3 regions of the Agarivorans sp. QJM3NY_25 genome follow, and region 1 is predicted to be linked to each of the others. Evidence: predicted binding sites of a transcription regulator. Region 1 holds the regulator's gene; each other region holds the start of a gene.
What was found. The regulator FliA, encoded in region 1, starts transcription of late flagellar genes. The targets are predictions, from matches to a motif close to CTAAAGNTNNNNNNNNNNNNGCCGATA.
Positions count from the first base shown of each region.

Region 2: a site for FliA is predicted at 4,945-4,971, ahead of ACRRSW_RS15890 (VC2046/SO_2500 family protein). Genes of this name have one in related genera too.
Region 3: a site for FliA is predicted at 4,718-4,744, ahead of ACRRSW_RS11215 (flagellar protein MotY). Genes of this name have one in related genera too.

Region 1 covers NZ_CP194041.2:1,868,590-1,878,518, reverse strand. The annotation lists gene ACRRSW_RS08690 (flagellar motor protein MotB) at 1-167, opposite strand, end outside; gene ACRRSW_RS08685 (flagellar motor protein) at 169-915, opposite strand; gene ACRRSW_RS08680 (protein-glutamate methylesterase/protein-glutamine glutaminase) at 908-2,041, opposite strand; gene ACRRSW_RS08675 (chemotaxis protein CheW) at 2,073-4,163, opposite strand; gene ACRRSW_RS08670 (protein phosphatase CheZ) at 4,175-4,915, opposite strand; gene cheY (chemotaxis response regulator CheY) at 4,927-5,310, opposite strand; gene ACRRSW_RS08660 (RNA polymerase sigma factor FliA) at 5,437-6,162, opposite strand; gene ACRRSW_RS08655 (MinD/ParA family protein) at 6,155-7,048, opposite strand; gene flhF (flagellar biosynthesis protein FlhF) at 7,038-8,453, opposite strand; gene flhA (flagellar biosynthesis protein FlhA) at 8,485-9,929, opposite strand, start outside.
Region 2 covers NZ_CP194041.2:3,465,567-3,475,495, forward strand. The annotation lists gene ACRRSW_RS15865 (hypothetical protein) at 1-254, opposite strand, end outside; gene ACRRSW_RS15870 (ketoacyl-ACP synthase III) at 478-1,575, shown strand; gene cobT (nicotinate-nucleotide--dimethylbenzimidazole phosphoribosyltransferase) at 1,733-2,773, opposite strand; gene ACRRSW_RS15880 (YchJ family protein) at 3,066-3,527, shown strand; gene purU (formyltetrahydrofolate deformylase) at 3,556-4,392, shown strand; gene ACRRSW_RS15890 (VC2046/SO_2500 family protein) at 4,389-4,919, opposite strand; tRNA gene ACRRSW_RS15895 (tRNA-Tyr) at 5,084-5,167, shown strand; cyclic di-GMP riboswitch class I at 5,577-5,663, opposite strand; gene ACRRSW_RS15900 (response regulator) at 5,832-7,487, shown strand; gene ACRRSW_RS15905 (ion channel) at 7,629-8,609, shown strand; gene ACRRSW_RS15910 (FKBP-type peptidyl-prolyl cis-trans isomerase) at 8,766-9,242, shown strand; gene ACRRSW_RS15915 (cystathionine gamma-synthase family protein) at 9,338-9,929, opposite strand, start outside.
Region 3 covers NZ_CP194041.2:2,433,546-2,443,474, forward strand. The annotation lists gene fabA (bifunctional 3-hydroxydecanoyl-ACP dehydratase/trans-2-decenoyl-ACP isomerase) at 11-547, opposite strand; gene ACRRSW_RS11200 (AAA family ATPase) at 626-2,581, opposite strand; gene ACRRSW_RS11205 (Na+/H+ antiporter family protein) at 2,657-3,979, opposite strand; gene rnt (ribonuclease T) at 3,990-4,652, opposite strand; gene ACRRSW_RS11215 (flagellar protein MotY) at 4,773-5,642, shown strand; gene ACRRSW_RS11220 (ATP-binding protein) at 5,784-7,196, opposite strand; gene ACRRSW_RS11225 (response regulator) at 7,186-7,842, opposite strand; gene ACRRSW_RS11230 (tetratricopeptide repeat protein) at 7,846-8,481, opposite strand; gene ACRRSW_RS11235 (SDR family oxidoreductase) at 8,496-9,302, opposite strand; gene ACRRSW_RS11240 (TenA family transcriptional regulator) at 9,312-9,929, opposite strand, start outside.

The DNA of each region.
Region 1 (9,929 bases):
TGTTGTAAGCGTTGTTGCAATTCGGGGTAATCTTTTTCATTGGTAATCGCCATCGCGTAAAGTACTACAAACAACGCAAACATCAATGTCATATAATCAGCGTAGGAGACTAACCAACGCTCTGTGTTTGCATTTCGCTTAGCAGCTGCAGCATAGCGATGACGCATACTAGTCGATATCCACAACGAAGCTATGTAAGCGACGCTTTACTTCAATACTACTGGCACCTTCAGCGATTGAAACCAATCCAGCTAAAGTCATTTCCTGATAAATAGCGCGATCCCCCGCTTGCGAGCGAAGTTTATTGGCAAAAGGCAAGAAAATAAAATTGGCGAAACCAACACCATAAATGGTCGCGACAAATGCAACCGCAATTCCCTTTCCAAGTAACTCAGGACTGCTTAAAAAATCCATAGCCTGAATCAAACCAAGTACTGCACCAATAATACCCACCGTAGGGCAGTACCCCCCCATGGCTTCAAACACCCCCGCCTGACGTTCCAAACGACTTTGTTCTAAGTCGATGACATCTTCTAAGGATTGTTGTAATTGTTGAGCTTCGGCACCGTCTATCAGCATTTGTAAACCGCGTAAAGTAAACGAATCTGCATGTTTTTGCTGTTGTTCTAGGCCCAAATAACCATCTTTACGAACAATATGAGACCAATTCAATATCAATTGAATTTGGTTCTGTACATTATCTTGCGACTGAAACCAAACCTTCGGTATCACTTTCAGAGCTTGCACAAATTGTTTGCTCGGCGTTTGTAACATCACCGCGCCGATAGTCCCCCCCAATACAATTGTTAATGCATGTACATTGACTAAATCGTCTAACGACCCACCAGCAAAAACATGACCAAACCCAACAGCTGAGAACGCTAAAATAACGCCAAAGATGCTAAGTTTATCCATTACCAATTTCCATAACTATCGCTTCAGAAAAACGATCGAGAGGCATTTGATTGGAGGCGAGTCCAGCACTTGCGACGGCCTGTGGCATACCATAAACAACACAACTGGCTTCATCCTGAGCCCAGATCGTTGAGCCTTTATCTTTCAATAAACGGCAACCATCTCGCCCATCAGCCCCCATACCAGTCAAAATCATGGCTAAAACGTCGCCCTGATGACTTTTCGCCAAAGAAGCAAAAGTAATATCGACACAAGGTTTATAGTTGACTTTGTCATTGCCATCAATAATTCGTAAGCGACCATACTGACCGCGAGGCTCAACTAACATCTGTTTGCCACCGGGTGCGAGATAAGCACAACCCGGTCGCAATTCATCTCCATCCTCGGCCTGCTTCACATTAACCCGTGACAGTGTATTTAAGCGTTGAGCAAATGCAGCTGTAAATGTAGCTGGCATATGCTGAACTAATAAAATGGGCTTAGGAAACCCAGCCGGCAACTGCGTTAAAATTGTTTGCAAAGCCACCGGACCACCGGTAGAGGTCCCTATCGCGACTAATTTATAGCGTTTTCCTGAAGGTTTAAACACACCAGACGTACGAACCTTGCGCTCTACCGAAGGTTGGCTGCTTGCCGCGGTCGTCGGCCTTAGTGGCGTCCGGGCGCTTGGCGTCAAAGGTTTGTCGGCTCGGGGAGTCAGACTCGATGGCGCTCGACGCGCTATCACTCGGCGTCTGGCAATGGCCTTTACTCGTTGTTGTAACAAGCTGACGGCTTCTTCACGATCACGAGCAATGTCTTCAAATTTTTTGGGGATAAAATCAAGTGCACCAGCATCTAGAGCATCTAAGGTCGCTTTAGCACCATCGTGGGTTAACGATGAAAACATCAGCACTGGCGTGGGATGTTTGGCCATAATTTCTTTTACAGCCGTAATGCCATCCATAACTGGCATTTCAATATCCATGGTAATCACGTCAGGTTTTAAACTTGCAACCATTTCAATGGCCTCGCGGCCATTCTTAGCTGCACCTATCACCTCAAGGCTTGGGTCAGCGTTAATAATCTCGCTGACTCGACGTCTGAAAAAACTAGAATCATCAACAACTAATACTTTTATTGCCATACTCAATTCTTTTTAAGGGCTGTGCTCGGCGTTATAACTTACGAGCGTAGCGTTTTAGTAAACTAGGAATATCGAGTATGAGTGCGATACGACCATCACTGGTAATCGTCGCCCCGGCCATTCCAGGGGTACCTTGCAATAACTGGTCAAGCGCTTTTATCACAACTTCTTCCTGCCCAATGAGATTGTCAACGACAAATCCCACCTGTTGTTGGCCTATCTGTACGATAACCACATGTCCTTGAGAACTTCTCTGTCCAGATTGACTATTACGGATCAACCAATCTTGCAAATAAAATAGAGGTATAGCTTTATTACGGACAATAACGGTTTCCTGACCGTCAACAACATTGGTTTTGGTTAAATCCAGATGAAAGATTTCATTTACACTGGTGAGTGGTAAAGCAAAAGTCTGTTTACCTACATCAACCATCAAAGTGGGTAGAATAGCTAACGTTAATGGTACTTTGATTTGTAAAGTAGTACCGCCTCCGAGCTTAGAATCAATATCCACAGAACCGTTCAGCTGGGTGATACTGGTTTTGACCACGTCCATGCCAACACCACGCCCCGAAATATCAGAAATCTCAGTTTTTGTCGAAAAACCTGGTGCAAAAATCAAACTATAAGCATCTTTGTCTGGCATTCTTGCCGCCGCATCGGCATCTAAAACACCGCGCTCTATAGCGATAGATTTAAGCTTATCTGCATTCATTCCCGCGCCGTCATCTTCGATCATCAGCAAGATATGATCACCTTCTTGCGAGGCTGACAAACGAATGACACCAGTACGCGGTTTTCCTGCCGCTTCACGTTGGTCTGGCATTTCAATGCCGTGATCAACCGAGTTTCGCACTAAATGCACCAGTGGATCGGCTAACGCTTCCACTAGGTTTTTGTCTAAATCGGTATCTTCACCGACCAATTCCAAGTTAATATCTTTCTTCAAACTACGAGCTAAATCACGAACGACTCGAGGAAAACGACCGAACACCTTCTTAATAGGCTGCATTCGAGTTTTCATCACTGCACCCTGTAAATCAGCGGTCACAACGTCAAGGTTAGAGGTCGCCTTAGCCATATCCTCATCATTACTGGTTAAACCAAGACTAACCAAACGATTACGGACTAAAACTAATTCCCCAACCATATTCATGATTTCGTCGAGAGTTCGGGTATCGACGCGAACCGTCGTTTCCCCCTGAGGTGCTTGTTTGGGCGCTGCTTTTGCCGGCTCAGACTTGGCTGGAGCAGCAGCTTTCGGAGTAGCTGCAACTTTTGTTGGTGCAACTTTCTTCGGCTCGACCTTCGGGGTGACTTCGGGCTTAGCTGCCGCCTTAACCTCAGGCGCTTTACCGGCACCATGCAGCTGATCTAATAACTTTTCGAATTCATCATCGCCAATTTCGTCACTGTTCGTCACCGTTTCCACTGACGTAACAGCGGCAGGTTTAGCACTTGGTGCTTTAGAGCCATGCAGCTCGTCGAGTAGCTTTTCAAACTCATCATCAGAAATATCGCCACCACCCGCAGTTTCGCTAGGGGCTGCAGCACTTACCGGACTCGCTTGAGAAGCCGCTTTTGGGGCACCTGAGCCATGCAACTCATCGAGTAAGCTTTCAAATTCGTCATCAGAAATATCATCAATACCAGTGCCTGTAGCTGATTTACTCTCTGGAATTTGCTCGGGCTCGGGCTCAGGTTCCGGCTCAACCACCACCTGATCTTCTGAAGCAGGCCGAGATAATTGATGCAATCGCTCAATAAGCTCTGGCGAAGCTGGTGTTAAAGGTTCTCTTGCTTGCACCTTAGCAAACATATCATTCACGGAATCAAGTGCTTCAAGTATGACATCCATTAACTCTGATGACACCCCACGGCCACCGTTACGTAATGTGTCAAACACATTTTCCGCACCATGACAAACGTCAACGAGTTCAGTTAATGATAAGAAACCAGCACCACCTTTAACGGTATGAAAACCCCTAAATATAGCATTCAATAAGTTACTATCATCAGGACGTTTTTCTAGATCAACAAGCTGTTCAGAAAGCTGCTCTAGGATCTCTGCCGCTTCTACCAGAAAGTCTTGTAAGATGTCTTCATCTACATCAAACGACATGCGCTACTCCCTTAAAATCCTAAACTAGACAACAAGTCATCAACATCGTCTTGATCGTTAACAACGTCATCCCTTTGTTCTTTATTAATTATAGGGCCTTCTGCTTCAACACCCGATTTTTTATCATCTTGACCAGGAGCGACATCCACCATGTCAGTGCCAAACAAGGTGAGCATCTCAACTAAATTCTCTTCAACCTCCTGAACTAAAGTGATCACCTTTCGAATCATTTGCCCGGTAAGATCCTGAAAATCCTGTGCCATTAAAATTTCAGTAAGCATGTTACGTAGTTTATCGGCATCAGATGAAGAACTAGTCAGAAAAATATCGATTTGGTGACACAGCGCTTTAAATTGGCCTAACTCAATTTTCCGATCCATCAAATTTTGCCATACAGGCATAATATCATTGATATCATTGGTTAATTTATCAGCAATCGGCAAACCCGACTCGACTGCATCCATCGTTTTATTAGCAGCTTGGTCGGTCATTTCGATGACATAATTTAAACGTTCTTTGGCATCGGGGATTTCTTGGTTCGCGAGTTCATTGATCCGAATATCCAATTTGAAATCATTTAATGAATCGTGAAGTTGACGAGTGAGCTGGCCAACTTTATCAAACAGCAAGTTAGCTTTTGGAGCACATAGCTCACTGACTAGTTGGTTCGCCTCGGCGACCTTTCCCATTTCAAGTAGCATCACCAGTTGTTGCGCATCCGCTAATGAAATAATCGGAGTATCGGTGCTCACGCGTCTTCCTTTTATTGTAATCTTTCGAAAATCTTATCGAGCTTCTCTTTTAAAGTAGCTGCTGTAAAAGGTTTTACAATATAACCATTTACTCCGGCTTGTGCGGCTTCAATAATTTGTTCACGTTTCGCTTCCGCGGTGACCATCAATACAGGCAGGTGAGCTAAACTCTCATCGGCACGAATGTTTTTCAACAAATCGATACCTTCCATACCAGGCATATTCCAATCAGTCACTACAAACTCAAAATCGCCACCCTTAAGCATTGGTAGCGCGGTGTTACCGTCATCGGCCTCATGTGTATTGTTGAAACCTAAATCTCTCAACAAGTTCTTAATAATCCTTCTCATTGTTGAAAAATCATCAACAACCAGAATTTTCATATTTTTATCCAAGGTACGTCCCCCAGCTGGATGTTTTACTAGCCCACAAACGGGTCACAAATTTATGTAATACATTATTATGCCTTAATAAACACAATTTTAGTCCATCTTTTATAAGTTTTGTAAGGATGAATTTCTCTATTGTGTCCAATCTCGCATTCGAGTTTTCACTCTGGCAAGCGCTTGACTATGAATTTGACTCACTCTCGACTCACTAACGCTTAATACTTCACCAATTTCTTTAAGATTAAGCTCTTCATCGTAATAAAGCGATAATACTAAGGCTTCTCGTTCAGGTAGCCCTTTGATGCACTCCGCCAAAGATTGTTGAAATCGTTGATTTGCAAAACCTTCGAAAGGACGATTTTGCTCGCGACTTTCTTCGTTAGAAATGACATCCTCGTTTACCCCAAGGTCCTCAATGCCTAAGATTCGCCCGCAATTAACATCCGCTAACATCGTATGGTATTCGCGAAGAGAAACCCCGAGTTTTTCAGCAACTTCAGCGTCTTTAGCGTCACCATTTTTTTCTCTTTCAACAGCAGCTATAGCGTCACTAATCGCGCGACTATTTTTATGTACAGAACGCGGAACCCAATCACCACGGCGTATTTCATCAAGCATCGCGCCGCGAATTCGGATCCCTGCATAGGTTTCAAAGCTAGCACCTTTAGAGCCATCAAAATTACGAGCGGCTTCTATCAGCCCGATCATTCCAGATTGGATTAAATCATCCACAATAACACTGGCCGGTAGCCTAGCCATTAAGTGATGGGCAATCCGTTTAACCAAAATGGCGTGACGCTCCACTAACGCATTAGTGTCGTTAACGCTGGTATTGGCGTAGGCGGCAACTTTATTCACTAAGCTGCTCTCTATTCTTGCGTTGTCCAAATTCGAGAAGATTCTCGATGAAAAATTCTAAATGTCCTCCCGCTTGCTCAGGTATCGGCCAAGTAGCCGCTTTGCTGGCTAAAGAGCGAAATGCCAAAGACGCTGGTGACTTAGGATAGGCTTCAACCACAACACGTTGTTTGCGAACGGCCAATCGGACATTGTTATCATAGGGAATACAAGACACTAACTCGAGAGTGGCATCTAAAAACCGTTCCGTCACCCGAGTCAACTTGGTAAATAACTCCTGACCTTCTCTTAAACTACGAACCATATTGGCAACAACTTTAAATTTATACACCCCATGATTATTAGAGAGTAGTTTAATCAGGGCATAAGCATCGGTAATTGATGTTGGTTCGTCACACACGACGACTAAAATATCTTGCGACGCTTTTGCAAAACTCAACACCATATCAGAGATGCCCGCTGCGGTATCAACCAGCAAAACATCTATCGGTGTTTTCATACTACTAAAAGCACGAATTAAACCTGCATGTTCCGCAGGGCTTAATTCAACCATGGATTGAGTTCCTGAAGTTGCTGGCGCAATCAGAATCCCATTTGGTCCCTCAACTAATACTTCGTCAAGAGTGCACTCTCCCGATAGCACATGCGACAGATTTTTAGTCACGCGCAGCCCAAGTAGCACATCAACATTCGCCAAACCTAAGTCCGCATCAAGGACCATGACTCGCTTGCCTTGACCCGCCATTGCAATTCCCATGTTAAGCGTCACGTTGGTTTTACCAACCCCACCCTTTCCACCAGTCACTGCGATTACTTTCACATTATTTTTTTGTTGCATCATTCGTAAGCCGCTAGCTTGATCAAAATCATTATGTTTAGAATACATCCGAAACCTTCTGTTGTTCGGTTTCACTAAACCAAAAGTGTTGCTGAGAATGCTTATCTATCACCGACAAAGCTTGCTCAACTAATTCGCTAGGCACCGCCACTGCAATATCTTCTGGTACTTGCTGACCATGAGTAACGTAACTGATTGGTATAGCATGACGCAAGGTTACATTTAACACTTCACCTAACGCTAAACTTTCATCTAATTTAGTAAGTATGGTACCAGCCAAAGGAATTCGCTTAAATTGATTTACAGTTTCTTCAATTACCCGTCGCTGAGCATTGGCTGACATCACCAAATAATTACGGATATTAACTTGGCTATTTTTGACTAACTTGTCTAATTGTTCATGTAGACGGATATCTCTTTGGCTCATACCAGCGGTATCGATTAAGACTAACTTTTTATCTTTAAACTGGTATAAAAGCTGGGACAACTCAGCTTCATCATTCGCCACTCGAACTGCACAGCCCATAATTTTACCATAAGTTGCCAGTTGCTCATGAGCACCAATACGATAAGTATCTGTGGTAATCATCGCCACGCTATCAGGACCATGGCGCATAGCAAACTGCGCAGCTAATTTGGCGATAGTGGTTGTTTTACCGACCCCCGTCGGGCCCAATAAGGCAACCGCTCCACCTTTTAACAATATTTCATCTTGGCCGACAGGGAGCTGATTTGCCAGTAATTCCCGTAAATGCTGCCAGCCTTCTTGTACGCCTAGCTCTTCGGGGATATAACCAGCCACCTGATCGGCCATATCCTCATCAAAACCAACCAACTGTAACTGTTTGATTAACATCGCTCGAACAGGCTCTTGCCGCTCAACTTCCTGCCACATTAATCCCGACACTTGATGTTCCAACAACTTTCGCATCGCTGCCATTTCTTTCTTTAATTCACCCACTTCACTGTGATTCGCCTCTGCGCTTGGCGTTGCAATACGGCTTGCGGCAGGTTTGGCTGCTGAACCTTGCTGTATCCACCCTTGCTGCTGAGCCAAGGAGCGAGGAGCCTGAACGGTTCGAGGCCGTTGCGATTTATTTAAGCTGGATTGTTGCAAATTTTCTTGCTGACGCTTTTGATGGCGCTGCATAAAATTAGTCAAATTATCTTTGAGGCTCGCATTTTCGTCAAAATCATGACCAAGCTGTTGGTTTGTTGACGTTTTAGAACTGTGCTTAGGTTTGACGGACGATAAATTGACGCTATCATCGGCTAACTCTCGTGATGAGTTTTCTCCCTTAGCATTAGTCTTGGAAGGCTCCACCGCAGCAACAATCTCTATGCCTCCGGTCACCTTTTTGTTGGACATGATCACGGCATCACTACCAAGAGTCTCTTTCACCTCGGCTAACGCGGTCCGCATGTCTTTTGCAAAAAAGCGTTTCATTTTCACTGGTCACCTTCCTTTTGCTTACCCATTGGACCTATTGCCCAACTGAACTCACAATACGTATTTGTTTATCTTCCGGCACTTCTTGATACGACAGTACACGTAATGCAGGCATTGCTGTTTTAACGAACCTCGACATACTCGAACGCAATATACCGGATGTCAATAATATCGCTGGTTGGCCTGCTAATTCTTGATTTTGGCATGCTTCAGTTAAAGATACTTGCAGTTTTTCGGCCAAACCTGGTTCCATTCCTGCACCATCGTTACCACCTGCCTGCATAGATTGATGCAATATTTGCTCCAAGTCTGGTGACAAAGTAATGACCGGTAACTCTGCTTCACTACCAATTAGCTCTTGAACGATTAAACGTTTTAAAGAAATACGACAAGCTGCGGTCAGAATATCGGCATCCTGGCTCTTCGGTCCGTATTCCACCAAGGTCTGAACGATACTCCGTACATCCCTAATTGGCACCCCTTCACTCAGTAAATTTTGCAGCACTTTAACAACAGTAGATAAGTTCAGGGTATCTGGGATTAAACCTTCAACAAGCTTAGGTAAACTATTCCCTAACATGTCTAACAAATTTTGTACTTCTTCATGTCCCAATAAATTAGCTGCATTATTGGTTAACAATTGACTAAGGTGGGTGGCAACCACTGTCGCCGAATCAACAACCGTATAGCCAAGGGTTTGGGCGTGTTCACGCTGCTCGGTTGCAACCCAAGCCGCCTCTAAACCAAATGCAGGATCGGTGGTTGGCTGGCCTTCAATTTTACCAAATACTTGGCCCGGATTTATCGCCATTTCTCGATCATGGAATACTTCAGATTCACCATAAGTAACCCCCATCAAGGTAATTCGATATTGATTAGGGCCTAAATCCAGATTGTCACGAATATGCACCGCTGGCACCAAAAAACCTAAATCTTGAGATAACTTTTTACGTACACCTTTAATCCGAGCAAGCAATTCTCCGCCTTGAGTCTTATCAACTAGCGGGATTAATCGATAACCAACTTCCAGACCAATCACATCAACTGGTTGTACATCATCCCACCCCAACTCTTTGGGCTCATTACTATTACGAGGATGAGTGCTGGCTGGCTGTAAGGCTGTATCTGCAGCTTTTTTAACATCGGCTTTATGCCGTAACCACGCGGTCACCAAACACACCGCAGCACAACTTAAGAATGCCAAATGCGGCATTCCCGGAACAATCCCCATCACTAATAAAATAGAACCACAGATAATCATAACCCGTGGATCTTTAAACAGCTGCAAGCTAACTTGCTCGCCCATATCGGCTTCGGTATTTTGACGGGTCACGATCAGAGCAGCAGCGATAGATAGTAGTAACGATGGAATTTGCGCGACTAAACCATCACCGATGGTTAACAGAGTGTAAACTTCTGCCGCTTGCGAAAAACTCAGATCGTGTTGGGCCACACCAATAATGAAACCACCTAAAATAT
Region 2 (9,929 bases), 1.6 Mb from region 1:
CAAATGTCACTCAATGGCCAAATAAACATCTCAGCGAAAAACACGGCTATATCATCCAGCTCACCATTTACCGCGACTTTTTTAAGTAGCGGCAAGGCCGCTATCTGTTCAGAAGCAAAAGCGAGCCGAGTCAAGGGATCGGCGCAGATATCAATGCTTAGTTCAAAATAGCGAGTAAGGTGATTAAAGCGCGAGCATTCAATTTTATCGTCGTTTGGGAATGCTGACGCGAATTGTTGACCTGTCACCGTCATATAAGACCTCAATCTAGTTATACCAGAGCTTATAAGCTATCCATGAGCCCAAACCAAGCAGTCAATTTGCCTACACTTAAGTCTGAAAAAATAGACTCAAACTGGGATATCTAGCTTAAGTCATAAAACCAACCAGTCAAGCTCAAGAATCAGACAATTTGGCTATTTAGCATGCATCAGGCATAATCCTTGGCACATTATAGTATGAGAGTTTCTAGCCTTTATGTATCACGCCGAAATTACCGGATGGGGCAAATGTATGCCTCCTGCACGTCTATCTAACCACGATTTAAGTACTTTTATCGACACATCCGATGAGTGGATAAGTAGCCGAACAGGTATTAAAGAGCGTTGTATATCGCATGTGGATATCGCCGAACTAGCTGCCAATGCAGGTTTGCAAGCTCTCGCTGCGGCAAACTTAGATGCAGCACAACTCGATGCAATTATCTTGTGTACCTGCACAGCTGGAACAACAGTGCCAAACAGTGCCAGTCGCGTGCAACAGCTACTACATGCCGATCAAGCGGCCGTGTTTGACATGAATGCTGCTTGTAGCGGTTTTGTTTACGGCCTACAAACTGCGGCGGCCTTAATTCAAACAGGAGCAATGCAAAGAATATTGTTAATTGGTGCCGAGCGCCTCAGTCAATTGCTCGATTGGACCAAGCGCGATACTGCTGTGTTATTCGGTGATGGTGCCGGAGCGGTGATCATCGAAGCCAATGATGATCCAGAAAAAGTTGGATTTTTAGCCGCTAAGTTAGGTTGTGACAGTGAAAAACGGGAAATTTTATCAATTGCGGATTTTGGTACCAACCGCAAACGTTTTAGCGGTGTAGATACCCTGTACAACTTCCAGTTTGAAGGGCCCGAAATCTTTAAACGTGCCGTAAAAGGTATGGGAGAAGCTGCCAGCAATGTCTTGGCTCAGGCACAAGTTGCTAATCATGAACTTAACTTCATCGTGCCTCATCAAGCCAATCTACGGATCATCGACGCTCTCGCCAAACGAATTGGCGCCCCCGATGAAAACATCATGATCAACATTGAAAAATACGGAAACACCTCAGCAGCAACGGTTCCTGTCGCCTTATGTGAAGCCTTAGAGCAAGGTCGAATTAAGCCCGGTGACAATGTCTTATTAGCAGCTTTTGGCGCAGGACTCACCTGGGGAGCGGCCGTTATTCGCTGGGGAAAACGAGTGACGCCAATCAAACAATCCACCGCCAGCCTGCCCGCTTGTAATCAAAGCGCCTTAGAACTGCTGGCCCCTGCCATCGAAGGTTGCCAACAGGCAAGGAAAGCACAACTCACTTAACTCAGCGCTTCCAGTGTTGCGGTCGAGCCAAGCCATATCAAGTCGACCGAGGATTGCTTTTCAATATTAACGACTTGCAGCAATGGCCATCGATTGATTTAAACCGATGGCCTAGATGTTCTCTGCATGCAAAATCAAGAATAGCCTTGGACCTTAGCTAGCCCTGCTGTTGGCTCACCCCTGCCGATTCAAATGAGGCCATTTGATTGAGAAAGGCGACAGCGGAACAAACCAAGGGATAAGCTAATACTGCGCCGCTCCCTTCACCTAAACGTAAGGACAATTCTAACAAGGCATGAGCATCCATCGCCTTCAATAAACGCTGATGTGCCTGTTCCGCGCTTTGGTGGCAAAACACCATATATTGTTTCACCAGAGGATTGATTTGATAAGCAACCAACGCTGCAGCTGAACAGATAAAACCATCCACCAAAATCACCATCCGCCGACTCGCGGCTTCAAGCATCGCCCCCACAATGGCCGCTATTTCTAAACCGCCAACCTTCGCCAACCATTGTTCGGCCGTATAATCTCCGCGATGATGGTTCATTGCTTGCTCTAATACCGCAACTTTATGTGCCAAACCTTGGTCATCTAAACCAGTGCCTCGTCCAACACAATCGCTAACCGGGAGTCCCAAACAACCAGCCATCAACGCGGCTGCACTGGCTGTGTTGGCGATCCCCATTTCACCGAAAGCCAATAAATTAGATCCCTCTAAGGCCGCTTGACGAACTCTAGCCACTCCAACCTCCATCGCCTGCTCCGATTGCGCTTGGGTCATCGCGTCTGAACTTAAAAAACTTTTTGTTCCAGCTGCCACTTTACAACACGCAACCCCCTCTTCTGAAAGTAATTGGCTAACACCAACATCAACAATCTCAAAAGCAAAACCGTGCTGGCGACAAAATACATTAACCGCCGCACCCCCTTCCACAAAGTTTTGCACCATTTGCGCCGTCACAGCTTGTGGATAAGCACTCACCCCAGCTAAAGCAATCCCATGGTCGGCGGCAAATACAATCATTTTTGCGCGCTGGATCACAGGTTCAAGGGTCGACTGTATCAGGCCTAACTGACAAGCTAATGACTCCAATTGGCCCAAAGAACCTTGTGGCTTGGTCTTCAAATCAATCTTATTTTGCAGTGCCTCTGCCAAACCAAGCTGCAAAGGCTCAATTACAAATTTAGTACGCAAATTCAATTCCCTAGCAATCATAATACCTCGTTTAAGCTTAACTCGTTTAAGCCTTAGCTTTAACCAAAACATGTATTTATCAAAGATTAACTTGTCCCTAAGCAAGCCATAGATCGCAGATGAAGGCTTAAAAAAAACGATTTACAATACAAGTTTTCACTTTCTATTGCTCGACATCTCAAAGTCACCGCCTAAAAGAAAGCCGCTAACGAACGAACTCTAAGCAATTTTCAGCTGTGTTATTGCCAACTTCTTGCTACACTTCGCCCTCAGTCAAATTAGAGGTTCCAGAGTGTTAGTTTGCCCTTGCGGTAGCGGCTTGAACTTTGTTCAATGTTGTCAACCCTATATCAGCGGCTTATCAAGCCCGACTCATTGTGAGCAACTAATGCGTTCCCGCTATAGTGCCTATACTCTGGGTGATGCGAACTACTTATGGCAAAGCCATCATCCGGACTTTCGTCCAAGTGAGCAGCCCTTAGCACTCAACGCCGAGGAAGCGACACAATGGGAGAAACTCGAAATTTTATTTAGTTGCGACCGACTCGATGGCAACAGCGGAATTGTGGAGTTTAAAGCTCATTTTCGCGAGCAAGGCCAACTTAATATTTTGCATGAACGCTCTAATTTCACAAAAATTGCTGAACATTGGTTTTATACCGATGGTGTATTTTCTCCTTCACCCTTGGCTCGCAATGCTGCGTGCCCCTGCGGGAGCGGGAAGAAACTGAAACAGTGCTGTAAAAAATCTTAACTTTAAAGCTGAATAAATCGAAAACACCATGGAAAGAAAAATTCTTTTAACCGAATGCCCAGATGCCAAAGGTTTAATCTCAACCATTACCAACATCTGTGCCAAGCATCAACTCAACATTATTAAAAATAACGAATTTGTCGATAATGAAGTGGGACGTTTCTTCATGCGTACCGAGTTAGAAGGCTATTTTAACGACCAAACTTTGCTCGCTGATTTAGACAATGCACTACCTATTGGCAGCGCCCGTCGTTTAGTCGGGGCCGGACGCAAGCGCATCGTGATCATGGTCACCAAAGAAGCACATTGCTTAGGCGATTTACTCATGAAAGCCGTATACGGTGATATGAATGTTGAAATTGCCGCAGTTGTAGGCAACTACGATATCCTACAAGCGCTCACTGAGAAATTTGACATCCCCTTCCATTACATTAGTCATGAAGGATTAAAACGTGAGCAACATGAACAGCTGATCATTGAAACTGTCCAACAATATCAACCCGACTATGTGGTACTCGCTAAATACATGCGGATCCTCACACCAACATTTGTCGAGGCGTTCAGCAATAAGATCTTAAACATTCATCACTCGTTCTTGCCAGCTTTCATTGGTGCTAAACCTTATAAACAAGCCTACGATAGAGGGGTTAAAATCATTGGCGCTACCGCTCACTTCGTGAATAACGATCTAGATGAAGGTCCTATCGTAGAGCAACACGTGATTCATATTGACCATACCTACAGCGCGCAAGAAATGGCAAAAGCTGGGCGAGATGTAGAAAAGTCGGTATTAAGTCGCGCCATGCAACAAGTGCTCGATGAGAAAGTATTTGTTTACGGGAATCGAACTGTAGTTTTTCGCTAATTATAATATTTAACTTTAAGCGGCTTCGAATAATCGAAGTTGCTTAGTACTTGATAAATTTCACTACCTTTTACTTCTACATCGGGTATGACTTGCAGTGGTTTACTAGCCGCGCCATGTTTTAACCGCGTCAGTAGACTCACGTTATTCATGACCTCTTCACGAACTCCATCGAGCGTATCGTCCGCGCAGGCGGCATAACCATTTAAGGCTTGCTCCAAACGAATCGTATCAATTGAGCCCTTTTGTAAATGCTGACTCCAATTCGCCTGCACTTCGAACTCATCAGCCTGAGCAATTAGAGGGCGAGCTTCACGAAGCTGCAATTGAGCTCGCAGATCTTGCTGTACTTGTTCGGCCGCAGGTTTTTGCATGGAAAATTGAGCCTGATCGCAAACGTTTTGGCTCAACATACTCAATAGCAGATGAAAATGAGCAAGATCACCCTGCTGAGAGCAACGATTAAGCGTATCGCCTAACTGCAACTCATCACACAAACTATGATTTCTTATCTGCTCAACTAACATTGCGCCCCCTTCTACTGATTACCTATATCGGTAGAAAGACACAAAACTTTAGTTCACATTCACGAAATGAACAGATATTAAGCAAACAGTCTTAAGCTATAAAATTTATCGCCTTTTTTACTTTACAGCTTAACAAGTTCTGGTAATATGCCGCTCCACAAGCAGGAGGGGTTCCCGAGTGGCCAAAGGGAACAGATTGTAAATCTGTCGCGAAAGCTTCGGTGGTTCGAATCCACCTCCCTCCACCATCTTGATAAAAAAAGACACTTTAGGTGTCTTTTTTTATGTCTTAAATTTAGCATCATGCTTGATAACCTCTCAGTAATGCCGAGCAAGTAATATGCTCACTAAGTTATGGCGATGCTGCACAACAATCAGGTTAACCTTCATTTTAACCGAACCCAAGTAAACCGCTCATGAATAGATTTTAAAATAAGACAGAAAATCAGTAGTTAGATTTGCAACAGAAGATAGAAGATAGAAGATAGAAGATAGAAGATAGAAGATAGAACGAGAAAATATTTAGGACTAAGCGCCAAACAAATACGCCAAGCTAACTTAGCTTGGCGTTCCAACCAAATACGGAAAGTAATAAACGGTAAATAGACTAACTCACTGAGAGGTTAAACAACAATGTTGTAAATAAAACCACTCAACTAAGGCGGTCCAGCCATCTTAAGAATATAATTCTCAAGATCTGTAACTTTCCGACCTTGGATCACTCCAAGTTTGGCTTTGACTCAGTGTTGACAAGCTAAAAAACTCATCAACGCCTTAATAGTAAATCAAGCACTGCTAGTTTGGCAAGGTTTTATAAATGATAAGCTTAAGCAGCTAGGCCGCTATACTTACACAGCTTCAACCTTGGCAAAGTTGTGCTAGGATATCGAAAAAGGATTAGATAACACGGTAATGGCAACGCAATACAACTATAGCGGAAAAAAAATACTCATCGTTGATGACCAGCGCGCTTTTCAAGTGATGCTTAAAGCCATGCTACAAAACTTTGGAGCAAGCGATGTCTATTTTGCGACAACTGGAGAAGCGGCCGTTAAAGCTTGCCGAAAACGAAAGTTCGACATTCTATTGGTGGATTATAATCTAGGTACAGGTAAAAACGGCGGACAATTACTAGAAGAGTTACGCGTCAGCAAACTACTCGAAGTGGATGCATTATTTTTTATTATTAGTGGTGATAATAATAAGAGTATGGTGCTCAGCGCACTTGAAATGGAACCTGACGAATTTATTACCAAACCATTTTCACAGTTTCAATTACACAATCGCTTAGCCAGAGCCCACCTGAAAAGACAGTCCTTACGTGATATTTATCACGCACTGGCCGATAAAAACTATAGCAAAGTAATTGAGCTATGTGACCAACAAATCGAGAAAGAGAGTCGTTACAGCAACTACTGTAAAAACTTAAAGGTAGAAGCACAAATTGCTTTAGGGGAATATGAAAACGCCAAACTAGCGTTAGAGGCGATCCTAAAAGAGCGAAAACAAACTTGGGCCAAAGCGACCTTAGGCCGGGTATATCTGCTACTCGATGAAAATAAAAAAGCAATTGATACGCTCAGCCGCTCCATCGCAGAAAGCCCACTGTTACTCACCGCATATGACTGGTTAGCTCGAGCCTACCGCGCTGAGGGAAATATCGAAAAAGCCCTGGAAACCGTGCTAAAAGCTTCTAAATTAGCCGTAAACAGCCTTGAACGCCAACAACTATTGGCCTCGCTAGCGATTGATGCTGGAGAACTGAGTTTAGCGAAAGAAACATTCTCAACTATTTTGCAATTGGCACGCCGCTCTATTCATCGGGGGCCACATCATTTATGTAACTATGTACGAAGTTTAATTGATGAAGCCCAAGGCGAAGAAGACCTATACCGTAAAAACCGCTTACTACAAGAAGTAAATTCAGTGCTGTTTCATGCCAGACGAGAAGAAGGCAAAGACGAAGACTTTAATTTCGATGCTTTCGAAGGGATCAGTCAAGCAAGAGTACACGCGACCAAAGGCGAATTAAACAAAGCTAAAAGACTCTTGTTTAGCAGCAATGATGGCCTACTCGACTCTCCGGAAAAAGTTGCGGTTGAGTTACTACCCGATACCTTCCTCACCTTAAATTCAGTGGGAGAGTTTGAATATGCAATGCCCTTTGCTGAAGAGTTAGAAAAACGCGATAATATTGATCCAATATCGCTATCCTCAGCACATAAAGTTTTAAAAGATGAGGACTTTGAACAGAAACTTGGGCTGTTTCGCGAATACAACAAAATGGGCATTGATGCCTACGAAGAACAACGTTATGACGAAGCGACAAGCCACTTTGACAAGGCCCTGCAGGTCGCACCGGGAAACACCGGGGCTATTCTCAATAAAATCCAAGCGATTTTGAAACAAATCAATCTCTCAGATAAGGGCGTCAGTGGGCAATTGCTAAACGATTGTAAAGTTACCATCAAATTACTCGATGGCTTGAAGCTCAACGAAAATCACGCCGAGCGTTACTCAACGCTAAAGAACGAATTTCAGCAGTTTGGTAGTAAAAACAAAAGTTAATATATTGTTTTTATTGAACAACTTTAGCATTTTCTATCAAGGTAGATCTCACAGCTCTAATTTTTGGCTTACACTTAAATAAGCAACCAACACTGGCTTGCTCACGACCTCAGAGCAAACATATCAAAGAAGGCGAATCAGATGGTTCGAAATAACCAATGTTCGTATCAAGATGACTCAGGGCTCCCTTGCCATGAAAAGGCCTTGAGCAATGGATTGTGTTTTTGGCACGATCCCAATGAAAATAAAACTGGCCCCGAAATTAAAGAACAACTAGAACGCTACGCCCAAAATGGCGGATTAATGCGTGGAATATGCCTTAAAAAAGCCCAACTATGCGATATCAATCTAGTCAAATACAACAGTAAACAAGGCTATGATATGACTGGTGCCGATCTTTATCGCTGTAACCTCAAAGCCGCCCACTTGTTTAATATTAACCTTCAGGGTGGCAGTTTAATGAAGGCAGACCTTCGCGACGCTAACCTTAATCACGCAAACCTAACTCAAACCAACCTGCTGGGTGCAAAAATGGAAGGTTGTAAGTGTGATAGCCTTAAGGTTGGAGCGCGTGTCATGCAAGAAAAGTTGGCCCTAACAGCGGAACAAAAGCAAGATATCGAGTTAATGAATGACTATTACCAGCAAGCAGAAGAAGTCTATCGAAGTTTACGTAAAAGTGCTGAGGCTGAAGGGCTGTTTACCACCGCAGGACATTTCTTACGTAAAGAACTCACCATGCGCCGTTATCAAATGCCTAAGTATTCCTATCCAAGAGCCATTTCAAAGCTAGTCGACTTAGTCTGCGGCTATGGTGAATTACCGATGCGAGTTATTTTTACTTCTCTGGCGATTATTTTTAGTAGTGCTCTGGTCTATCTGTTTACCGGCATCCATTTCAACGGCAATATTGTTACCTTTGATCTTAATCAAACAGCAACTCAAAACATGGTCGCCTTCTTTGAATGTTTGTATTACAGCGTCGTGACCTTCACGACTCTAGGTTATGGGGATTTTACCCCTGTAGGATTATCTCGTGTTTTTGCAGCAATAGAAGCCTTTAGCGGTAGCTTTATCATCGCCTTATTTGTTGTAGTATTTGTGAAGAAAATGACTCGCTAGCTCGCCATGAGCAGCATTATTTTCGGTGACTCGTGATGTATTTTAATCAACACTTCAGTTAAAGTTGAAGATTCACCTCAGCGCTATAGCCGTAGGCAGTATCTTTAAACTGGTCGCTATTGCGAACCGCCCCCCTTGATAGAAAAGGATAGTTTTTTGAAATTTATTGTATTAGCAATACTCGCTATTTTGATTGTTGTGTTTTATATTCGCCAGCAGAATCATGCAAAAATAATTAAAAGTAATCAATTACTTGGTCAATATTTTTTGGCTAATAATGCTCAACAACAAGGCGTTGTAAGTACCAGCTCCGGCTTACAATATCTAATTCTTGAAAACAGAGGCAAGTCAGCGAAACCTTCAGCAAGCAGCACCGTGACCGTGCATTACCACGGGAGCCTACTCAATGGCCTAGTATTTGATAGCTCTGTTGAGCGAGCGCAACCGGCGCAATTTCCTTTAGGGCAAGTCATTAGAGGCTGGACCGAAGGCTTACAACTGATGCATGAGGGTGACAAATATCGCTTTTTTATCCCTAGCCACTTAGCCTATGGAGAACGCAGCATCGCCTCAATTCCAGCGGGATCGACCCTTATTTTTGAAGTGGAGTTACTTTCTATTGATACCCCTTAAGCATTCGGCATCTCAAGCCAAATAGATCTAGAAATAACTCATAAAAAGCCCGAGCAACAGTTGCCAAGGCTTTTTAAACACGGTGCTAGCACCATCTAAAACTGCAATAAGGCCTGCTCAAAATCAGTCACTAGGTCGAGCGTATCTTCGATGCCAATCGAACAACGGATCATCGTCTCGCTAATCCCTGAAGCTTGACGTGCTGCTAAACCCATTTCGTAATAAATAGTTTGAGCGACTGGCAGCGCTAAAGTTCGATTGTCGCCCAAATGAGTCGCATTAATCACGATCTGAAGCCTATCTAAAAAGGCAACGCAATCAATCCCTTCAATCAAGTCGAAACTAACTAATGCACCAAAGTGTTTAAACAAACTTTTCGCGCGTTGATGCTGAGGATGGCTCTCCAAGCCGGGATAATACACTTTAGCCACTTTAGGGTGTTTGGTTAATAAACGTGCTAAAGCCATTGCATTGGCACACTGGCGCTCCATCCGTAAGGCCATCGTTTCTGAGCCCACCGATAATAGATGAGCAGCCTGTGAACTTAAGGCACCACCAAAATCACGAAGTCCTTTTTTCTTAATCTGATTAATCCCCCACATTTTAGGATCGCCACTACGGTAGGCCTCAAAAATATTAGGAAACTTCGACCAATCAAATAACCCCGTGTCACTCACCGAGCCACCA
Region 3 (9,929 bases), 560 kb from region 1:
GATGATTTACTTAGAAGCTTGATGTGTCAGTAAATAAACCAACTTTCAGGTCATTTGCGGAATAAATTTCTCGCCCATCGACCTCTACAATACCATTGGCAATACCCATCACTAATTTGCGCATGATTACGCGTTTCATTTGGATTTTATAGGTCACTTTCTTTGCTGTGGGTAAGACTTGTCCAGTAAATTTAACCTCACCAACACCCAGAGCTCGTCCTTTTCCTGGACCGCCACTCCAACCTAAGAAAAACCCAACTAACTGCCACATCGCATCGAGCCCGAGACAACCTGGCATCACTGGGTCGCCAGGAAAGTGGCAACCAAAAAACCATAAATCTGGATCAATATCTAATTCGGCAATAATTTCACCATTTCCAAATTCACCACCTTCATGACTAATTTTGAGAATGCGATCCATCATTAACATATTGGGGGCAGGAAGCTTACTATTTCCTTCACCAAATAAAAGACCTTGGCTACAGTCGAGTAATTCTTGGCGTTCATAGCTAGTTTTACCTAGATCTTTTTGTGAAACCTGAGTCATGATTTAAACCTTTAAAAAATTTGCCGCTACTTTAGCGAACAGGTGTGCGCTAAACAAGTCCGATGACTAATAAATTTGTTAGAGTTTGAATACGCCGAGTATTTTTCTAAGTAAGTAAGCGAAAAAACTGTTGTTTTGGCCTTCAGGATGAATGTTTCTATAGATCTGTCCATAGACACTTTGCGCATCATATACATCACCGGCAGGTTGATTAAAGAGTAACTGAACGGCTTGTTCAATATGCTCAATAGCAAACAACTTAAGTTTACCTTGAGTGCAGGCCTGTATCACATCGTGATTCAAATTTAACTGATTAAGGTTGGCTTTGGGAAGTATCAATGCAAAGGGGCCTGCAATCTTACTTTGTTGAGCTATCCGATAGAAGCCTTCAATTTTTTCGTTAAGCCCACCAACTGCGAGAATATTACCTTTTTGGTCGAGCGCTCCGGTTACGGCGAAGCTTTGTTTAATGGGAAGGTTCGCCAATGCGCTCATCATCACCAAAGCGCCCGCCATTGAGGCACTATCACCATCGATCTCATGATAAGATTGTTCAAATACGATGTTACCAGACAGCGGGAAATGGTGTTCTTTGGCAAATAACTCGCTGAGATAACCTTGAATAATCATCATGGATTTTGCATGAATATTGCCGCCTAGCTCAGCTTTGCGTTCAACATCGGTAAAATCACCTTCGCCTTGGTGAGCGGTCGCAGTGATCCGGATTGGCTCTCCAAAAGACAAACCGAGACCGTTAAAGTCAATAACTGATAAGCCATTGATTTGACCTATTTTTTCACCAGAAAGCTCAATCTTAGTTTGTTGATCTCGATATGCTAGATCACTAAATTGTTGCTGGCTATTGATGTTTCTATGTAGTGTATTTAATGCGCTGGCGAAGCCCTCGGCATTATGGTTCAGCTGTAAATGGGCCACTAAACGAAGTGGCTTGATGATGTGGAGAATATCGAGGCTGAGCAAGTCGTTATGTTCACACAAGCGTGAGGCATAACTAAGTACCGAAGTATAAAGTTTAGCATCGAGTGGTGCTAGTTTCGTATCGCTCAGCGTAGCATTAATCTGACTTAGATAGGCTTCGATATTGACACTGTTTAGTTCAACTTCACTGGGTAGTTCGGTTTCAATCAAGCTGAGTTGATATATTTCTGGGTCGAGTTCTAACAGAGCAGAGATAGCCATCGGCTCACCGAGTAATACGAGCTTCGGTTTGAAGTCTGAGGCTTCTGGTATCATTGTCGCTTTGTGACTCTTCGCTCGAGACCAATCCAAACGGGATGATTTTAAGCACGCCTTTAATTCAAACCACAATCCGGGATCTGCTATTACATCATCACTATTGAGCACAAATACACCGTGCGGGGATTGTTGGAACAAACCTAAGTCGATGCCTGTTAAATCGGCAGCAGAGCTACCACTGCGAATTGAGCCGAACAGAGCAGCTCTTGAAAATTCTGGACACAGTATTGGCTGATGTTGGCTTTGCCAAACTTTGTAATAAGCTGAAATATCATTCGCCGGCTGTTGTTCAATTAAAGCATGATACAAGTCTTGAACAGCATCAACTAAGCCGAGTTGTTGCTGGCAGCTGTGTAACTGTATAAATAGCGACTCATTGGCTTCAGCTTGTACGCTTATACTCGATGTTGGCTCAGCTCTGATGAGTTCGTTTAGTTGTTGCATGAGTTGCTTAAATAACGGTAGAGACCCTGCTTTAAGCTGAAAATAACTGGGCTGATAGGGCGTTTTTGGCCGGTACAACATGACATAGTTTGATGGGGGCGCGCTGGTTACAGTTGGTGAGCGCAACAGGGCTTGAAGTATTGACTGATGCTGTAGGTAACTGGCTGCTTGGCATATCATGAGAGGCAGACTAGGAGCTTGTGACAAAAAATAATCAAAGCTTGCTTTTGCCAAGGGCATTAAGTTTGCCCATTGGTGATGACTATTGGGAGTCACATTAGCCAAATTAAATGTAGGCTGTAGTTTATCGAGCGGTATTTCAAAGTTGGTCAAGTTGGTGTTCCCATAAAATATTAGTCGTCAGACGCGAGTCGTTAAATCACCAGTAAATCAGATTGTTATCACTTTTTATAAAACAATAACTGCTATCCAGCCAAATACCAATAATGGTAGGTTGAAGTGGATAAATGTTGGTACAACCGTATCCCAAATATGATCATGCTGGCCGTCACTATTTAATCCCGCCGTTGGACCTAAAGTTGAATCGGATGCCGGTGAACCTGCATCACCCAGTGCCGCCGCTGTTCCCACTAAAGCAACGGTTGCCAGTTCCGAAAATCCTAAAGAAATAGCTAAGGGGACATATATAGCGGCGATAATCGGGATCGTTGAAAACGATGAGCCGATCCCCATGGTGATTAACAGACCCACAATCAGTAATACTGCTGCGGCTAACATTTTATTGCTACCTAACATATCTGCGGCGCTCGATACCAAGTCGGGTACGCCACCGGTTTCTTTCATTACGGCGGCAAAGCCAGCTGCGGCAATCATAATAAAGCCAATCAAAGCCATTAGTTTTACGCCTTCAATGAATAAATCTTGGCTGTTTTGAGGGCGGATCCCTGATGCTGTCGTTAATAATAGAAAGCCAGCTAAAGCGCCGATAATGATCGAGTTACTATAAAGCTGAATCGCCAGAGCTGCGAATATAGCAATAATGTTAATCAACAGCTTTTGAGTCGGCATTGCAGGCGCGGAACTCGCCGAAGCCTTAAGCATATCACTACGATATTCGCGTGGTTTACGATAAGAAATAAAAATCGCACTCAGCAAGCCGACAACCATCCCAAGAGCCGGGATGGTCATAGCCAAGGGAAGTTGTGCTTTATCGATACTTAAACCATTGTTTTGTAGATTGGTAAATAAAAGTTGATTTAGGAAGATGCCACCAAACCCAACTGGCAACCACATATAGGTTGTAACTAAGCCAAAAGTTAAACAGCAAGCGATTAAACGGCGATCGATTTTTAGCTGATTTAAAGCACCAATCAGCGGTGGAATTAAAATGGGGATAAAGGCAATGTGCACTGGCACCAGATTTTGCGAAGCGATGGCCATGAGAATGATGGCGCTTAACATCAACCATTTCACTAAGCTTAAGCGGCTTTCTCGGTGTTTGTCTACGCGGCTGATAATCTTTTCGGCAATAAAATCAGTCAGTCCACTGCGAGATATTGCCACAGCAAAAGCGCCAAGTAGGGCGTAACTGAGAGCAATTTGAGCACCATTGCCTAAACCTTGTTCGAAGCTAGAAATTGTTTCCGCCAGGGGCAGTCCTGAAACGAGGCCTCCGACTAACGCGCTAATGGTGAGCGCTAATACTACATTTACCCGCATGAGACTAAGTATTAGCATTAAACAAACGGAAACAACAACGGGGTTAAACATGAATGAGATCCTATGGTTCTTCAGGGGTATCTTGTGGAATAGGAAGCGGCCAACCACCTAAGGTCTGCCATTTATTTACTATTTTGCAAAATAGTTCTGCGGTTTTTTGCGCATCGTAAAGTGCCGAATGAGCTTCTTGATTACTAAATTCAATATCAGCTTCCCGACAGGCCTTCGCTAACACGGTTTGGCCGAGCGCTAAAGCGCTCAAACTTGTGGTATCAAAACTCACGAAAGGGTGAAAAGGGTTACGTTTGATCCGACATCGCTCAACCGCAGCGTTAAAGAAACTCATATCAAAAGCGGCATTGTGAGCCACCATGACAGCACGGCTACAGCCGTGGGCTTTCAAGGCCTTACGAATTGGCTTAAACATTTCTTTTAGTGCGAACTCTTCACTCACCGCAGCACGGAGCGGGTTTGTGGGATCGATACCGGTAAACTCTAAAGCAGCTTTTTCTAAGTTTGCTCCCACAAAGGGATCAACGTTAAATTGCACGCTGTCGAGTACATATAACTCGCCATTTGCATCGAAGCTGAGTAAGCAAGCCGCTATTTCCAATAATGCATCGGTGTTGGCATTAAAGCCTGCCGTTTCAATGTCGATAACAACCGGGTAATACCCTCGAAAGCGGTTCGACATAAGCTGAGAGCTGTGTTCTGTAATGGTCATAATCTGGCATAGTATTTACTGAGGCGCGCATTATTACAAAAGCAGCAAAGAATCGCGAATTTGCTTTAAAGATAATTGGCCTTTGGCCGATATTTTAAGGAGAACAGAGGATTTGCGACTATGAAACCTTATTTATTGTTAACTTTGGCGCTTGGGACGACGGTCACTCACGCTAGTGTACGCAGCTATTCAGCATCAATGGACGATTCAACCTGGGTCATGTCCAGCCAATCTCCTATTGAATGTCGTATGGACCATTTTATTCCATCGTTTGGGATCGCTAGTTTTGTTAGTCGCGCCTCGAAGAATGTTAATTTAGACTTCTACTTAGACATGTACAAAATTTCGCCGCAGACGCATCAGGTTTCATTACGCAGTGTGCCGCCGATGTGGAAACCTGGGGCAAGTTCTAAAAAAATTAGTGAATTGTCTTTTTACCAGCAATTTGACGGTTACGTGCATGCCCAGCCAGCTTGGCAAATGCTGAGCGAATTAGAAGACGGTAATATCCCCACTTTTTATTTTGACGATTGGTATGCTAATAATGCGACAACATCGGTGGGGATCTCATCGGTTAACTTTAAGCAACAATATAACGATTTTTTGAAGTGTGTGGGGCGATTGTTACCTTACTCATTCGATGATATCGCCTTCACGGTTTTGACTTATCAATCCAATAGTAACGAGTTGACTCCGCGTTCTAAACAACGTTTAAGATTGATTGGTGACTATGTCAAGAATGACCCAGACATTGATGTTGTATTGGTTGATGCTTACACCGATAGTTATGGTGGTAAATGGACAAATCAAGAATTGTCGGATAAACGCGCCAAGCGAATCAAAGATTTTTTTAAATCGAGTGGTTTAGACGACAGCGTGATCGAGGTGGCGGGTCATGGTGAGCGGCGCCATGTCGCAAGTAATGATAATACCTTAGGTCGCGAACGAAATCGCCGAGTGGTTATTTCCTTAGGTAAAGATCTACTCTAAATTTCTATGATGTGCTGTAATGGTGGCGCTTTATGACTCAAGAGCCAACAGCTAATCGCCTAGCGAATGTCGCCCGCAGCTAAAGGCTGCGAGCAGCTTGTTGAGGACGAGCATTAACAGCGTCAACTTAGGCGTAAATACTTAGCTTCTTTGATTAAAACGAACCTGAAAGGTATTATGCTGTTGAGTGCGCGGTAATAAGCGTACCGTCGCGTGATGTAGCTCTGCAATATCTCGGCTAATCGACATCCCTAAACCCGCACCATCGCCTTTTTCGGTATTTGCCCGATAGAAGTTATCAAATAGTTTCTCTCTGGTGTCTTGGCTGATGTCCGTACCACTATCACTGATCGTGACTTCGATGTCATTGGCTTGCGCCTTCAGTTTGACGTCAATTTCACTGTGGCTTCCTGAGTATCGGATTGCATTATCAATTAGATTCCTAAATAAAATACTTAATAGTATTTCATCACCATCAATGTAACAGCTATCGCCTTCAAAACTGAGTTCTTGATGTTGGCGCAGTGCAATGGGGGCTAAATCTGCTAAAGCTTGCTGTAGAACTTTGGCAAGATCAAAATTTTGGCTGATTAAATCTGTGATACTTTCCACTTTGGCAAGTGTGAGTAGTTGATGTAACAAACGATCGGTACGATCAATGCCTTTAAGAATGTTATCTAAATCTTGCCTTAGTTGCTGTGGATTTTCACTAAGAATAGCGTTTTCAGCATTGAGTCGTAAGATGGTTAATGGGGTTTTTAGTTCATGAGCTGCCATACGAGTAAAGCGTTTTTCCCGTTGCCAAGCTTGTTCCAGCTGCACTAGAAGCTGGTTTAAAGCATCCACTAAGGGGGACAGCTCTCGAGTTTGATTGGTCACATAGATCCGATCTAATTTGTGTGCACTACGTTGAGCAATGGCGGTACCCAATTCGGCAATCGGTTTGAAGTTTTTGTCGATTAGAAGTACCAATAGCATGATCAGGCAGGGGACCAGGATCAATTGCGGTAAGGTTGCGGTAAAGGCAATTTTATCGATCACTTCTTGGCGGATACTTTGTTTTTCTGCCACCACTATATATTGCTGGTGCTCAGAAGTATTCGCCATTGCTAGTTTAAAATATCGCCACTGCTCATTTTTCATTGAAATGTCACCATAGCCAGAAGCGTGTTTTAGCAGTGGCAGTGGTCCAAGCCGCTTGTTTGAACTCCATAGTAGGTGCTCATCTTGATAGAATTGGAATAAGATGTTTTGCTCATAAGGATGGCCGTAAGCAGTCGCAGGGCTGTCATCATCTTCGGTCAATTTTTGAATACGATTCATCCATAAATCAAATTGTTGCTGTTGCTGAGTAAACGTTAAGCGGTCGGTCGCAACAGGACTTACCATGAGCAGCAATTTTGCCGATTGGCCGAGCCGGGCGTCATAGACTTCTTCAATTTCATCGCGAGCAGATAAAAGACTAAAATACAGTGAGACCACCAGTAATAAACTTGCAACTACAATGATCGATATTGTTAATCGGCGCTTTATTGAGAATGTTTTATTTTTCAATGATATAACCCACACCTCGAATGTTCTTGATCACTTTGTTTGGTACTTTTTTACGCAGATTATGAATATGTACTTCAATGGCGTTGTCACTGGTTCCTTCATCCCAGCCATGCAGTGACTGTTGTAGTTTCTCTTTACTCAGAACTCGGCCTGCATTAGTGATTAAACTTGCTAATATTTTGTATTCGTTGCGGGTGAGTTTTAGAGGATTTTGCTGAAAGTTAATGGTTTGTTCAATGAGAGAAAGTGATAGTTCTCCTAATTGGATTGTTTCATTTGCGCTACCGGATTGACGGCGGATCAACACCCGCAAACGGGCTAATAACTCTTCGAGGGCGAAGGGTTTGCCGAGGTACTCGTCGGCACCAGCATCCAGCCCTTTAACGCGGTCGTTAATATCATCGCGGGCCGTTAAGATCATCACCGGTAAGTCAAAACCAGTTCTGCGAATTTCATGCAGTACTTCTAAACCGTCAATGTCGGGGAGTGTCAGATCTAAAATAACGGCAATAAATTGTTCGGCTTTGAGTGTTGCTGCGACCCCCATGCCACGCTCAAGCCAATCTACAGTATAACCGTGGCGCGTCAGTGATGCAGTCATTGATTGGCCGAGTAATACATCATCTTCTACTAGTAACAAACGCATAGGTTATTTTAAGCTCTCCAAACGTAAGGCGATTTGTTGTTGCCGACCTTTGTCTGCCAGCGGTCGATCTGGCCGAGCTGCGGCTTGCTGGGCGCGGGTTAAATATTCAATGGCCTGTTGCTTACGGCCATCTTCAGCCAAAAAGTCACCATAAAAATAGTTTGGGTCAATCCCATCGGGATTAAGGGCTAGTGCTTGTTTAAGCATCGCTTCTGCCTTGTCATCGTCGCCAAAACCGATTGGCCATCCTGGCACTTTGTAGTATAGCGAACCTAAGCTGGTATAGGCAGAGCCATCTAAAGTTTTTGGGTTTTTATCAATTACTTGCTCTAAGAGTTGCTTCGCTTCTTTGGCTAAACGTAATGCGGATAAACCGCCTTTGGCGCCAGCTAGTGAGGCTTTGTTAATTGCTAACCAAACTTGTAACTCCAAATCCTTGGGATCGTTATTTACGGCTTGATAGTTGAGCTCGATGAGTTGTTCAAAACATTGTACTTGTGCTTTGTTTGGTTCAACTTGGTATTGGCAATGCGCCCAGTCACTTTGGATCTGTGGTAAGTTGTCGTTTGCAGCGAATGAAGCGCTGCTAGCGAAAAGGCTACTCACAAGTAAGCCGCTTAAGGTAAGAGTCGTTTTCATTGTATGTTCCTTGTTTATTGGCTGTTGTGATTAATGAATTGGTGGATTGTCGCCTGTTGTTTACGAATCGAGTTTGCGACCAGCGACGGGAATATTTGATTCACTCGAGCAAATAGCTTTTCTGGCCAACCGATCCATTTCGCACGGTGTTCATGCTGGAGTATATTCAGCACATGCTGTGCAACAATTTGCGGTAAGTCGCTATGGTTGCCTAATTGTTGGTTGAGTTGACAAACTGCATCGCTATTGAGTTCGGTGTCGGTGGCGCGCGGCGCAAGGTAAAGCATTCTGATTCCGGTACCATCCAGCTCTCTATCCATGGCTTCACTAAAACGATGTACGCCCGCTTTTGCGGCGCAATAGCTTGCGTAGCCTGGATAGCCGATCGAGCCAAAAGTGGAACCAATGTTAAGAATGATCCCTGGGCGGCTAATCCAATCCAAAGCTGCCTGACTTAGTATGATTGGGGCCATTAAATTTAGCTGCATTTCTTGTTGTAGTGACTCAGTGCTTCGTTGCCTGAGAAAGCGAAATTGATTGCTACCAGCATTGTTGATCACAACACTAATCGTTTGCCCCTGTTGTTGGTAGTCAAGCGCCACAGATTTGAGCCGTTTGATGTCGTGAGAGGACAGTAAGTCAATACTTAAACTCTGGTGTCGTTCAGGGGCGCTAAGGGATTGGCGCAGCACTTCTAGCTTTTGCTGATTTCTTGCCACTAACAATAACCGTGCACCTTGCTCACTAAGTTGCTTTGCGATGGCTTTTCCAATCCCGCCAGATGCGCCTGTTAGTAACACTGTTTTGTCTTGAATAAGCATTTCTTATCCTTATGCTGCCTGCTCGGCAGCACTAATATTGAGCTCTCTTAACATCTGCCCGTAGAGTGAAAACACCATATTGGCCGAATCAATAATGACCTTTTGATCATCCTGATCTGTGATTTGATTCATTAACTCTTCAAAAAATAAAATGTGCTGTTGGTCTAACTCACTATGCGAAAGCAAGTAACTAAGAGCTTCATCGGGAAGGTCAAGCGTGCTCTTCACTAGCTTTGCTATCTGAGCGCCAACTCCCACGCTAGTGCCTTCCAATACCCAAACCATGCCAAATAAAGCCAAAGGATTATGACGATCAATCTGGTGATACAGGTAGGCAACCATCAGCTCGATAGCTGGGCTCACTTTACCTTGGGCTTGATTGTCTCGAACTAGTTGGGCGTTGCCATGACAAGCTTCGATATCATTCAAGATCCACTCATGATGACCTTGTTCTTCGGTAATATATTCTGCGATTGCTTCTCGTACCCACTCGTAGTCCGCTGATAGTCGGCCACCGCAGGCCATGAGTAAGGGCACGGTATGTTTCACATGGTGATAGGCTTGAGTGAGAAAGGCGAGGTACATTTCGCGATTAATTTCCCCGCGACTACAAGCAGCGAACACTGG